DNA from 2 places in the Lysinibacillus sp. Y5S-8 genome. Region 1 is predicted to be linked to the other one. Evidence: riboswitches for the same ligand, from Rfam matches in the RefSeq annotation. Region 1 holds a riboswitch; the other holds the start of a gene.
The links. A riboswitch is a leader RNA that binds a small molecule or an ion and turns the genes downstream of it on or off. The one in region 1 is predicted to bind FMN.
Positions count from the first base shown of each region.

Region 1 (6,612 bases):
CATCACAAGTTATCAAATGTACTGTATATTGCTGAAATTTATATTGTTGAAAAATCACATCAGCAGAGCGTTGAAATAGTGATTTCAACATTTTCAAATTGATCATTTGTTCCATTGATGAAATACTTCTCATCTCCTACTGAGCCAGCTCCAGATTAGTACATTTATGAAAAACGATTACCTTCAATAAATACACTTAAGCATATTTTTCCCATGGATGTGCAAAATATTCAAAGAAACATTTGGTCATTATCCAATCATTTTCTTTAGATTAGCCATCTCAATGGCAGACATGGCAGCATCGTATCCTTTATTACCAGATTTTGTACCAGCACGTTCAATCGCCTGCTCAATATTTTCCGTAGTCACAATACCGAAAATAACAGGTACATTGGTTGATAACGATACATTGGCAATACCTTTTGCTGACTCATTACAAACATAATCATAGTGTGTTGTAGAGCCGCGAATAACCGTACCTAAACCAATAATGGCATCATAGTTCTTTGTTTCTGCTAGTTGTTTCGCAATAAAAGGAACTTCAAAAGCTCCTGGAACCCATGCAACATCAATAGACGCTTCATCAACACCATGTCGTGTTAAGCCGTCCATTGCACCGTCCAATAATTTGCTTGTGATGAACTCATTAAATCGACCTACCACAACTGCAATTTTTAAACTCGTTCCAATTAATTGTGCTTCAAATGTTTGACCCATTGTTCTTTCTCCTTTTTAAATAGAAATTTTATTTTCAGTTGTAAGCAATTGACTGCGATATGCTACAAGTGCCTCTATCGATATCATTTTCAAGTCATGCTGTGCTGCGTACTTTATCAATTCCTCAAAGCGTAGCATATGACCATCATCGCCCATGATCTCGCAAATAACACCCACTGGCACACTATGACAAAGCTTCGCCAAATCGACAGTCGCCTCCGTATGCCCTCTTCGCTCTAAAACACCATTATCCTTCGCAATGAGCGGAAAAACATGACCAGGTCGACGAAACTCAGTTGGCTTTGCTTGCTTTTCAATCATTTTTTGTATCGTAAATGCTCGTTCATAGGCACTAATTCCTGTCGTTGTATCCTCATGGTCGATACTTACGGTAAACGCTGTTTGATGATTATCCGTATTGTGCTGAACCATCGGATGTAAGTCTAGCTGCTGTGCAAGCTGCTGTGAAATCGGTGTACAAATTAATCCTCTACCATAGGTTGCCATAAAGTTTATAGTTGCTGGTGTCATGAATTCAGCGAGTGCCAGAAGATCTCCTTCATTTTCCCGATCCTCGTCATCAACCACTACAATCATTTTACCTTGCTTTAAATCCTCAATGGCCTCTTCAATTGCATATAGCACTTTTGTCATCTCCTCGTTCAGTTTGTTAAAAACCATGTTGTGCTAAGTAATCTCTCGTAATGGTTGGTGTTGCTTGCCCTTTTTTCAGGTGCTGTAAAATATATTTACCAACTAAATCCGTTTCGATATTAACAATCGCTCCAGCCTTCTTCATGCCTAATACGGTTTCTTTGTACGTATGGGGAATTAGTGAAATCGTGACACTATTCGTGTCAACATGAAAAAGGGTTAAGCTTGTGCCATCAATCGTAATAGAACCCTTCGGAATACAAAATTTGGTTAGTTCCTCTGACAATTCGATATCAATATAGACTGCGTTGGCAACTGGACGTTTGCGTAAAATTTTACCGACCCCATCCACATGTCCAGCAACAAAATGACCGCCAAATCGCCCATTAGCAGGCATGGCACGCTCTAAATTCACGAAATCCCCTACTACGAGGTGCTGTAAATTGGTTGCGTTGACTGTTTCAGGCATCACATCCATCGTAAGCGTCTGTTCCGTAAAATATGTCACCGTTAAACAAACACCATTAACCGCGATACTGTCTCCAAGCTTGACATCTTCTGCTATCTTGGCTGATTGAACTGTTATTTTCATACTGTCCCTATCGCTTTGCATGGATTTCAGAATGCCAATATCCTCTACAAGCCCTGTAAACATTCCATCACCTACTTTTCATTGATTTAGGCTTCTATCCTTCACTTTTGAAGTCTTATCCATCAGTTTCGAAGGTCTATCCGTCACTTCTCCAGTTTTATCCGTCTCCTCCTTCTCTAGCTCTAGCTATCGATAAAAAACAAAAACCCCTTTCAGCAAAGGGGTTTGGGAGTATAAGACATCAACAAATAAGCCTAATTGAAAACTATTTTTTCCATAGACTGTCATCTCATTTGTTCTTCTCCCATCCAGACTATAACTGTCGGTTTTGGATTTGCACCAAATCAGCTTGCGCTCACGGACTTTGAATTACTTCATCACCGCCGATTGGGAATTTCACCCTACCCCGAAGAACATCTTCTATTCGATTGGCACTAAATAAAAAAACTTCCCAACAAGCTTGTGGGAAGTAGTGTAATAAATGCATAGGCAAATAAACCTTCTAAATTACAATCAATTTAAAAAGCTCGCATTTTTACCCTTCTCCCATCCAGACTATAACTGTCGGTTTTGGATTTGCACCAAATCAGCTTGCGCTCACGGACTTTGAATTACTTCATCACCGCCGATCGGGAATTTCACCCTACCCTGAAGGATTTTTTATTTAGCTAATCTTACGATAACACTATTTTATTCTATTATCCATCCTTCTTTTTAAAAATTTTTCAAAAAGAATTATAGCAGACCAACAATGCATCCAAATTTTTTCGCGTTTGTGAGATCCGCCTGAGGCTTTGAGCAACATAATGTTGGTCACAACGTTATTGCCTGCCACAGGAGGCAGCGTTTTTTGATGGTGTTCCTCTATTTCAGCGGGTGTTTAATCACTCGCCAGCAAGGGAGTCTTCAGCTTAATATAACAATGACTTGATAAATGTAAACGAAATCATTAAACTGATAACATTTAAACTGTGCATGGAACTTCCCTTTCACTAAAACGTTCCTTTACAAGTGACAATTCAGTCCAGTACTTTGGAGGTCATTTACTTGCTATTTTTTAAAAACATCCCATTGGGGCAAGGTGTTTTCTATGCCTTATTAATGCTCTGCTGCGTGCTTTCGATTGTGTTCGTTCATCATAATGAATCATTTTATGATCGACCGATTGCTGAGGTGATAAAAGCTGATGTAGCAGAATCAGAACCAATGACAGATATGTATGATAATGATGATTATTTATTTACACAGCATATTACAGCAGTGATACAAAATGGGCCATATAAAGGGCAATCCATCCATTTGACGAATGACTATTCCGCCTCTGGAGCTTTCGACCAAGAATACCGTGTAGGCAATGAAATCTTTGTCTCCGTAGATAATGACACATTACAGTCAGGGCTAACTGGTACCATTCTTGATTTAAAACGAGATCAAACCCTTCTCATGATTGCGTGGATTTTTATTTTTGTCTTACTCCTTATAGGGAAAAGACAAGGCTTGTTTTCCATCATTAGTTTAATTGTCAATGCATTGATTTTATCATTCGCGTTAGATTTATATGTGAAACATGGTAACCTCAGCTTATTAGTCATCAGTGGTATTTGCGCTCTTCTATTTACGATTATTTCGTTGTTACTTATTAGCGGCTTGAACACGAAAACGTATGCAGCTATTGTGTCTACACTTTTAGGAACCGTTATGGCACTCATCATTAGCTCTGTCGTGATGTGGTTAACTGGTGAAAACGGTCTTCGCTATGAAGAAATGCAATTTTTAACACGCCCCTATCGTACAGTCTTTATGGCTGGCTTATTTATTGGCTCACTTGGGGCTGTCATGGATGTCTCTATCACAATGGCTTCTTCAATCTTTGCTTTATATGAACAAGACCCTACTATTTCTGTGAAGGCACTTAAATCTTCAGGGCATGAAATCGGGAAAGATATTATGGGCACCATTACGAGTATTTTATTCTTTGCCTACCTTTGCGGCTCCATACCGATGGTTATTCTTTATTTGAAAAATTCTTCTACTTTAGGACTCACGCTGTCCTTGAATCTTTCTTTAGAATTAGCTCGCGCCTTAGCAGGTGGTATTGGCGTTGTCCTCACGATTCCGATCAGTCAGTATACTGCTCTATTTTTCATTAATCGAAAGAGGGTTCAAGAATGAATGTAATTGTGTTATTAGCTTTTATTTTATGTCTATTGATGGTCGCGATTGGCGGGAAGCAAGGTGTACGTTCGTTTCTTTCTTTATTCCTAAATTTCGGTGTGCTCTTTGTGACGATCTTTTTAATGACCAACCCTAAAAATAGCCCCATTATCTTAACGTTCGTTGCCTGTACAATTATTAGTTGTATTAGCCTTTTCTATATCAATAAAACAAACAGTAAAACCATTACAGCATTTATCTCCACTATGGTGACAATTGTTGTCTTACTTCTTTTTATTACATTTGTAACGAAAAAATTGATGATTCAAGGATTTGGTGAAGAATCAACAGAAGAAATAAGCATCTTTTCCCTTTATATTGGTGTTGATTTTGTGCAGATTGGTGCTTCCGTCATTATTATGAGTACGATTGGAGCAATTATGGATGTGGCTATTTCCATTGCTACTTCCATGCATGAGATTTTTTATCGTAATCCTTCGATTAGTAGAAAGAAATTATTTACATCCGGCCTAAATATCGGGAGAGATATTTTAGGAACCGATACGAATACGTTATTCTTCGCTTTCTTTGGTGGCTATTTAAGCTTATTAATATGGTTCAAAGATCTCTCCTATTCGATTGGTGAAATCGTCAACTCCAAGGTTTTTAGTGCTGAAATGACGACTATTTTTTGTGCAGGCATCGGCATTGCACTGATTATTCCGATCGCCTCTTCCGTCAATGCCTATTACTTAATTCGAACACGTGAAAAAGCCGAAAAGCTCTCATAAAAGAGTCCAGACCTATCACTCGTTTGTAATAGGTCCGGACAAATCTCCTCCTCTCCTTCAAAAAATGAATGCTATCTCAAAAAAATGTGTCTAAATTATGAAATCGTATAGTAATCGCTCAAATTAGTACTTACATTTGAGAATTTTTTTTTGCTATAGTAAAAAACAGAGCAGTTAGTATCGCGGAGGTGTACTAGCTAAAAGGAATCATGATCGCTGATAATCGACATCACGATTATATCTTCATAGACTTTTTTATAATGCAGAACATGAACTAGTAGAAGCATTGCATCTTATTTTTCTAAATATTCTGTATTTAGATATTCTATGAAAGTCGAACATTTTTGAAGGAGTTTTTTACAGTGAATAAGGAAATAAAAACAGGTCCAATTATGGCTGCTCTCTTAGTAGCCGGCTTTGTAGGGCTATTTAGTGAGACAGCATTAAATATTGCACTAGGGGAGCTTAGCCAACTTTTTAGCGTGGATGCCACAACTATCCAATGGCTAGCAACAGGCTATTTTCTCACATTAGGCATTTTAGTACCTGTTACAGGCATTTTAATGCAAAAATTTACCACTCGCCAAATGTTTATAGTCTCTTTACTCTTTTCAATAATTGGTACCATACTTGCCGCTGTTGCACCAATCTTTGCTGTCTTACTTATAGCACGTGTTATTCAAGCTGCAGGTTTAGCGATTATATTACCATTAACGCAAAATGTGATTTTCACGATTTTTCCAGCTAATAAACGTGGTGGTGCTATGGGGATTATGGGTCTCGTCATTTTAGCAGGACCCGCTTTCGGCCCGACATTAGCAGGGATGATTTTAGATACTCTATCCTGGCACTGGATATTCTGGGTTACCATCCCCTTCTTATTATTCTCGATCATTTTTGGTTTTATCTTTATTCCCAATGTGAATGAAATAAAGCAGCTTGCTATAGATATATGGTCTATTATCTTATCTACGATTGGCTTTGGTGGCATCGTCTATGGTGTAAGTAGCGGTGGAGAATTGGGTTGGACAAGCATCAACGTACTTAGCATCATTTTACTAGGTGTAATTGCCTTATGTTTATTTGTGTTGCGTCAATCGAAAATGGATCATCCTATGTTAAATTTAAGAGCTTTCCAGTATCCAATGTTCGTATTGGGTCTTCTGATGAACATGATTACCTTCTTCAATATGCTGTCTATGCTAGTGGTGCTCCCGATGTATATGCAAACGGCACTGTTGGTGTCAGCCTTTGTAACAGGTTTAATGATGCTCCCAGGTAGTCTACTAAACTGCCTATTAGCACCAAGCATCGGTAAATACTTCGATAAATACGGACCACGTGCAATCATTACCCCCGGAACCATACTTGTTGTGATTGGCTATGGACTTTATGCTTTAAATGGTACCGAAACAGCTACTTGGGCATTAGTGATAACACATATCATCATGATGCTTGGGGTTGGTATGGTATTAGCCTCTGTCCAAACGAATACGCTCAATGCTTTGCCAAGACAATATTTTCCTGATGGTATTGCGATTACACAAACCTCTCAACAAGTATCAGGTGCCATAGGCATTGCTGTAATGGTCTCGTTGTTCTCAGCTAAGCAACAGCAATTCTTAACTGACAGTACAACGAATGCTCAAGAGGCGGCGGCTTCAGGCTCTGCATTTGTCTTTACAATCAGTTTTGCTCTGGCAA
Region 1 is NZ_CP145889.1:1,661,012-1,667,623, reverse strand. Features, by position in the region: gene V6670_RS07835 (spore germination protein) at 1-115, opposite strand, end outside; gene ribE (6,7-dimethyl-8-ribityllumazine synthase) at 250-717, opposite strand; partial or broken gene ribB (3,4-dihydroxy-2-butanone-4-phosphate synthase) at 772-1,362, opposite strand; gene ribE (riboflavin synthase) at 1,388-2,026, opposite strand; FMN riboswitch at 2,256-2,381, opposite strand; FMN riboswitch at 2,498-2,623, opposite strand; gene V6670_RS07815 (YibE/F family protein) at 3,011-4,135, shown strand; gene V6670_RS07810 (YibE/F family protein) at 4,132-4,908, shown strand; gene V6670_RS07805 (DHA2 family efflux MFS transporter permease subunit) at 5,271-6,612, shown strand, end outside.

Region 2 (6,612 bases), 330 kb from region 1:
GCTCTCCTGCTGTCATTTTATAAATATTACGATCTACTGCTGCAGGTGGCGTTAAATCTTTCCGTATGCCATCAAGTCCAGATGCTAAAATAACAGCCATTGCTAAGTATGGATTTGCGGCTGGATCAACTGAACGCAATTCAATTCGAGTAGATAGTCCACGAGCTGCTGGAATACGAATTAGTGGTGAACGGTTTTGAGCAGACCACGCTACATAACAAGGAGCCTCATAGCCAGGCACTAGTCGTTTATAGGAATTAACAAGTGGATTCGTAATAGCGGTAAAGCCGTGTACATGCTTTATAATCCCTGCCATAAAACTACGTGCCGTTGCACTTAATTGTAAGTCTGCATGTTCATCATAGAAGGCATTTTTATCACCCTCGAATAATGATAGATTAAAATGCATTCCTGAGCCGTTTACACCGAATAATGGCTTTGGCATAAATGTTGCATGGAGACCATGCTGTGCAGCAATGGTTTTTACGACTAACTTAAACGTTTGTATGTTATCACATGCCTCAATGGCACTAGCATACTTAAAATCAATTTCATGCTGACCAGGTGCGACTTCATGATGAGAGGCTTCAATTTCAAAGCCCATTCCCTCTAACTCTAAAACGATATCACGACGACAATTCTCTCCCAAATCTGTCGGTGCTAAATCGAAGTAGCCCCCACTATCATTTAACTCTAGTGTTGGATGCCCCTTATCATCCAGTTTGAATAAGAAAAACTCTGGCTCTGGCCCTAAATTAAAGGAAGTAAAGCCTAACTCCTCCATTTCCTTTAAAACGCGTTTCAAATTGGAGCGCGGATCTCCTTCAAACGGCGTTCCATCTGGTCTGGCAATATCACAAATGAAACGAGCCACCTTGCCTTTCTCAGCAGTCCAAGGAAAAATCACGAATGTATCAAAGTCAGGCTTTAAATACATATCAGATTCCTCTATACGCACAAAACCTTCAATGGATGAACCATCAAACATGACTTTATTATCTAATGCTTTTTCTAACTGACTGACAGGGACTTCCACATTTTTGATTGTTCCTAATATATCCGTAAATTGTAGGCGAATAAATTTCACATTTTCTTCCTTTACTCGGCGTATAATATCTTCTTTTGTGTAATGTTTCACTCTTCACCACTCCAATGTAATTTTAGTTAACATACATTTTTATAACTGTTCTTAAAATACATGAAAATTGAAATTCACGCAATAGATATGTAAGGTTTTATAACATAGTTTTTTTAGAATATATTTATCTTGATTTTCGATGCATAAAAAAAGTGTATCCATTTCCACAATGGATACACTTTTTTTATTTTAATATTGTAATAGCATATTAATGAACACAACTAGAATAACAATCGGTACAACGACTAACATTAACATACGATATGTTGCATAATAGCCCTGTCCTAAGTGACTACCCATTAACAGTTCTTTCCTTACAAATTCCTTATCCACTATGTGGGCAATAAAAATCGCAATGAATAAATTTCCTAATGGCAGCATTATATTCGACACTAAAAAATCAGTGGCATCAAAAATACTTTTCTCAAAAATGGTTACATCCGATAAAACACTAGAAGAAAGTGCCGCTGGAATAGCCGCAATCAATACGACTACACCAAGTAAAAGCGTCCACATCGGACGAGATTTCTGACTATGCTCCATAAATGCCGCTACGATAATCTCATATAAACTAAATGATGACGTTAATGTAGCAAATAAAAATAGCAATAAAAACATCGCTAAAAATAATTCTCCAAACGGCATTTGACTAAAAGCTGTCGGCAGCACCATGAACAACAAGCCCGGTCCCGCGGCTGGCTCTAAATCAAAGGCAAACACAACAGGGAAGATTGCTAAACCCGCTAAAAATGATACAAGCACGGTTAAGAGCACAACAGAACCTGCTGAATTTGGAAGGCTGACATCTTTTTTTAGATAGGAACTATATGTAACAAGACAAGAAAATCCTACAGCTAATCCAAAGAATGATTGCCCTAACGCTTCTAATAATGCCCTACCAGTAATATTTGAGAAATCAGGCCATAAGAAGAATTTCACTCCCTCCATTGCGCCATCTAATGTAACAGCACGCACAACCAGAACAATGAACATCACAAAGAGTAACGGCATCATCCATTTATTCGCCTTTTCAATACCATTTTGTACACCTAATGAAATAACGAGTACGTTAGCTAATGTAAACAAAGCTAAACCTACTAGCGTAATCCAAGGTGTACCTATAATTTTTCCAAATAGCGCAGCTGGATCAATCGCAGGATCTATCACAGTACCAGCGACACCTAGCCCGCTGTAAATAAAGATCCAACCTCCAACAACACTATAAAATGTTAATAATAAAAAACAACCTAGCACACCCATTCGGCCAATCCAAGCCCATCCTGGTTTTGTCGGAGCAACCTTTTTATACGCGGTTACCGCCTCCGATTGTGTACCACGCCCTAAAACATACTCGGACAATAGCATTGGCAACCCTATTAATAACGTAAATAACACAAAGATTAGGAAGAATGCACCTCCACCACTTTGCCCCGTTACATACGGTAGCTTCCAAATTGCTCCTAGTCCAATGGCAGCACCCGCTGATGCTAAAATAAATCCTAATTTACTAGACCACTGTCCCTTTTTTTCACTCATCTCTTCAAACTCCTCAAACTTTCTAAACTCCCCTCTATTCTACATGAAAATGTGTTCTTCGACTAGATTATAATAATAAAGCACTAGAGCACGATCATTTTTTACTACCTTTTTCTAATTTTATTCGTCCCATCACTTCTTCCCACAAAAAAACCTCGAGCTAACTACTCGAGGTTTATCGTCCATTATTTTGCTATATACATAGAGCGCTGGCGGTCGATCCATTTGCGCATTGTAGTAAATAAAAACCCCATAATAGCTGTTAATAAAATACCTTTTACAATATTAAACGGTAAAATTCCAGCGACGATCATTTTATAAAGGGAGTCACCTACAACAGGTTCCATACCAAGGAAATATGTGTACATCGGTAAAAATACAACATAGTTCAAAACGCTCATTCCTACTGCCATCACGACTGTTCCTGTCGCTAAACCTCCAACAAGACCAGCAGTCGTTTTAAAACGATTAAAAATAAAGCTAACTGGCAAAATAAATAAAATGCCTGTTGTAAAGTTGGCAATATGCCCTACTGGCACACCTGTTGGCGTACCCGAGAAAATCCAATCCAACACATTTTTAAATAATTCTACTAAAATACCAGCTACAGGTCCCATTGTGATGGCCGCTATTAATGCAGGCATATCACTAAAGTCCACTTCCAAAAATGCTGGGAACGGCGGTATTGGGAAATTAAAAAGCATTAATAAAAACGAAATACTGCTCAGCATACCAATCGTAATAAACGATTGAAGTTTAACATTTTTCTTCATAGAAAACTCTCTCCTCTTTGCTGATTCAATCTCGCAAGAAGAAAGGTGACGATCTTTCAATTGTTAGCATGAAAAAACCCTTATGCATTAAAAAGCACAAGGGAGAAAGGTATGACGAATAAGCGTCAATCTAAACTATTTTTTGAGCACTATTTTAAAAGCCATACAAAAAAAGCGCTCGGTCATAGTTCATTTCATAACAATGAATGACGATCGTACCTCCATCTTCTCCCATCCAGACTGTAACTGTCGGCCTTGGAATTTCACCAAGTCAGCCATGCAAATAAATTTGCACAGGTCGCGGGCTAAAGAGTTTTGCCTAAACCATTCGAGTTAATGAATAAACATTAACGGTTTACCACTCTATTACCGCCGGTCGGGATTTTCACCCTGCCCCGAAGATGAATCACTATTATTTTATACTACAGTTTTACTATAAAGAATTATCAACAAAAAGTAAATAGGTCTGCTCAAAAAAACCTATTAGATTTGTATGTTTTGTTTTAAAAAAAAATGGAGCATCCTCACCGAACAGGAATGCTCCATTTCTTACTTTTATTTTCTTTGACTAAGGCATGTATTGTTTATTTGGCCCTACAGGCTTTGGTAAATACGTTTTTAAATCAAAGCCTTCCCAGCTTCCTTGGACCACATTATTTAGGCGTAATTGTTGGTCAAAGCTAGCAGCCGTTAACATCATGGCCTCAATCAGTTGTGTGGCACGAATCGGTTCCATTGATGTTAAATCAAGTGGAAGATCAAATGCAACGACTACGCCCTCTGCTTCCTCTGTGACCGTATATGTTACGTTTTCAGGAACAACCGACACATAGACATCATTATTTTTATTTTTCATCAGTGTGAGCGCCTCTGTGACATTTGCAAATGTTTGACGGAAATCTGGTGATAAATATTCTGCACCTGTACCATCTTGGTATAAATAATAATTATAATGCTTGGCGTTCGTTAAAGACATAGGTGGACTTGGCTCACCTTCTTGAGAAAACTCATAAGGTGTTCCATCTTCATTTTGAATCTCAACTTCCGTATATTCAGAATCAGAGAATGTATCCTCCAAAGTTCCTTTGTACTCATTGACAGTAGCAGAAGCAACATCATAGCTATTGTCCTTTGGCAGTACATGGACAAGCTTATCGTCCTTCTCCTTCAGCTCACCTTTGTAAGGATGGTAATCAGTAAATCCTTTAGCTTTCTCATCTATTTGAGGCGCGTATTTTTCATACATCTGTAAAGTAGAAGGTTTTTCTGTTCCAAAATCCGTTGCTACTCGCTCATTTGGTATCACATACGTCATTGGTACACTTTCCGCATCTCGCCCTGCTAAGCCAATACGGAAAACGACAGCATCTTTCACATCTTCCTCATAGACAGATGACCGTAAAGATAACATGCGCTCATGCTCTGCTACGATAGGAGATTGGAGTGCTTCGTCTTGCGTAGCAGCCTCCTTTGGAGAAAGATCTTCCTGTACAGTAGAATAGGCAGCCGTATCGGTAGTACTAGCTTGATCTTTATGTCCAACATCATTATTCATGACCATTGAGCCTACAAGTATCGTTAACACAAAAACTGCTGCAACGCTCATAAAAATTGGCATTTTACGAAGCTTAGATCGTGTTGTTCGTTCTTCTTGGATGGAGGAATTACTTTGCTTTTGTTCATCCTCTTTTGGTTGTTGTATCGCTTCTTGAAGGTAACTGTTATCCTGCAAGCGAGCATCTGCCATTAACCGATTTAATATGTCCTCTTTTGAACGGTGGTCAGAAAGCTTAGGGGCATTGTTCAATACATGTTCAAGCTGCTCATCATCAAATGGCTTATGCGTCATTGCCGTTTCGCCTCCTGTTCTCTAATCGGCTGTAGCTGTTGCCTTAAAAATTTTATGGCTCGATGCTGGGTTGTTTTTACCTTAGCTTCTGTCCAATCTAATATTTGAGCAGTTTCTGCAATCGATAAATCCTGAAAATAGCGCATAATAATGACCATTTTTTGGTCCCCTGTACAGTTTTCCAGTGCTGATGCTACTTGCATAAATTCATCACTGGCCTGTAGCATATCTTCCGGTGATGGTGTGGTTGAATGGAGCTGTTCCGTTTCCCAGTCAAAGAAATCAAGTGAATGCTTCTGGCGTACAGCCTGCTTTCTAAAATGATCAATCGCTACATTTTTGGCAATAGCAAAAAGCCATGTTTTCTCACTACTATTACCTGCAAATTGATCATATGAGCGCAATACTCGTACGTAAACTTCATGTGCTAAATCTTCAGCCAATGTACGGTTTTTTACTAAATATATTAAAAACTGGAACACGTCTTGGTGATATGCATCGTATAGTCGATGGAACACGGAGTCATTCAAAGCACTCCACCCCCGTTCTATAATATTTGTCGTCTTACATTCGTGAAAGTTACAGCCAATTAATAGCAATACATGTTATTAATCGAACGGTAAATAAAACGTAAAGGTCGTACCTTCTTTCAGCACACTGTCTACCATAATATTACCTGAGTGTGCCTTCACAATATTTCTCGCAATGGCTAAGCCGAGACCCGTACCACCTTTGGAACGGGTACGTGCCTTATCTGCTTTATAAAAACGTTCAAAGACATAAGGTAAGTCATCATGAGGAATGCCGTGCCCTGTATCTTGAACAGATATTTTAGCGAATGTTGGTTCCTGCTCAACTTTTACAGTGACTGCACCTTCATCCGTATGTCTAAGTGCATTATCTACTAGATTGGTGAGCACTTGTTCAATACGATCCTCATCGATATTAATCATGGCATCGTCATTAAATTCACTTTCAAACAATAGACGAACGTGTTTTTCCTTTGCAACCTGTGCAAATTTTTGAGTAATACGTTCGAATGTAGAATTAATCGGTAATTCATCTTTATACAGCGTCATATGTCCCGACTCCATGCGTGCTAAATCTAATAAATCTGTTACAAGACGCCCCATACGCTTCGATTCATCATAAATGATTTTAGTAATCTCATTACGTTCTTCCTGATCCTGAATAAAATCATCATCCATTAATGCTTCAGAATATCCTTGCAGCATGGCAATTGGTGTCCGTAGCTCATGAGAGACATTGGCGATAAAATCGGATCGTAGTTTTTCTAAGCGATGTTGCTCGGTCAT
Region 2 is NZ_CP145889.1:1,327,930-1,334,541, reverse strand. Features, by position in the region: gene glnA (type I glutamate--ammonia ligase) at 1-1,138, opposite strand, end outside; gene V6670_RS06245 (sodium-dependent transporter) at 1,328-2,674, opposite strand; gene V6670_RS06240 (ECF transporter S component) at 2,860-3,447, opposite strand; FMN riboswitch at 3,667-3,854, opposite strand; gene V6670_RS06235 (RNA polymerase subunit sigma) at 4,016-5,296, opposite strand; gene sigX (RNA polymerase sigma factor SigX) at 5,293-5,847, opposite strand; gene V6670_RS06225 (ATP-binding protein) at 5,905-6,612, opposite strand, start outside.
Region 2: it holds a riboswitch for FMN, as region 1 does, so the genes downstream of both, V6670_RS06240 (ECF transporter S component) here and ribE (riboflavin synthase) in region 1, are expected to answer to the same signal.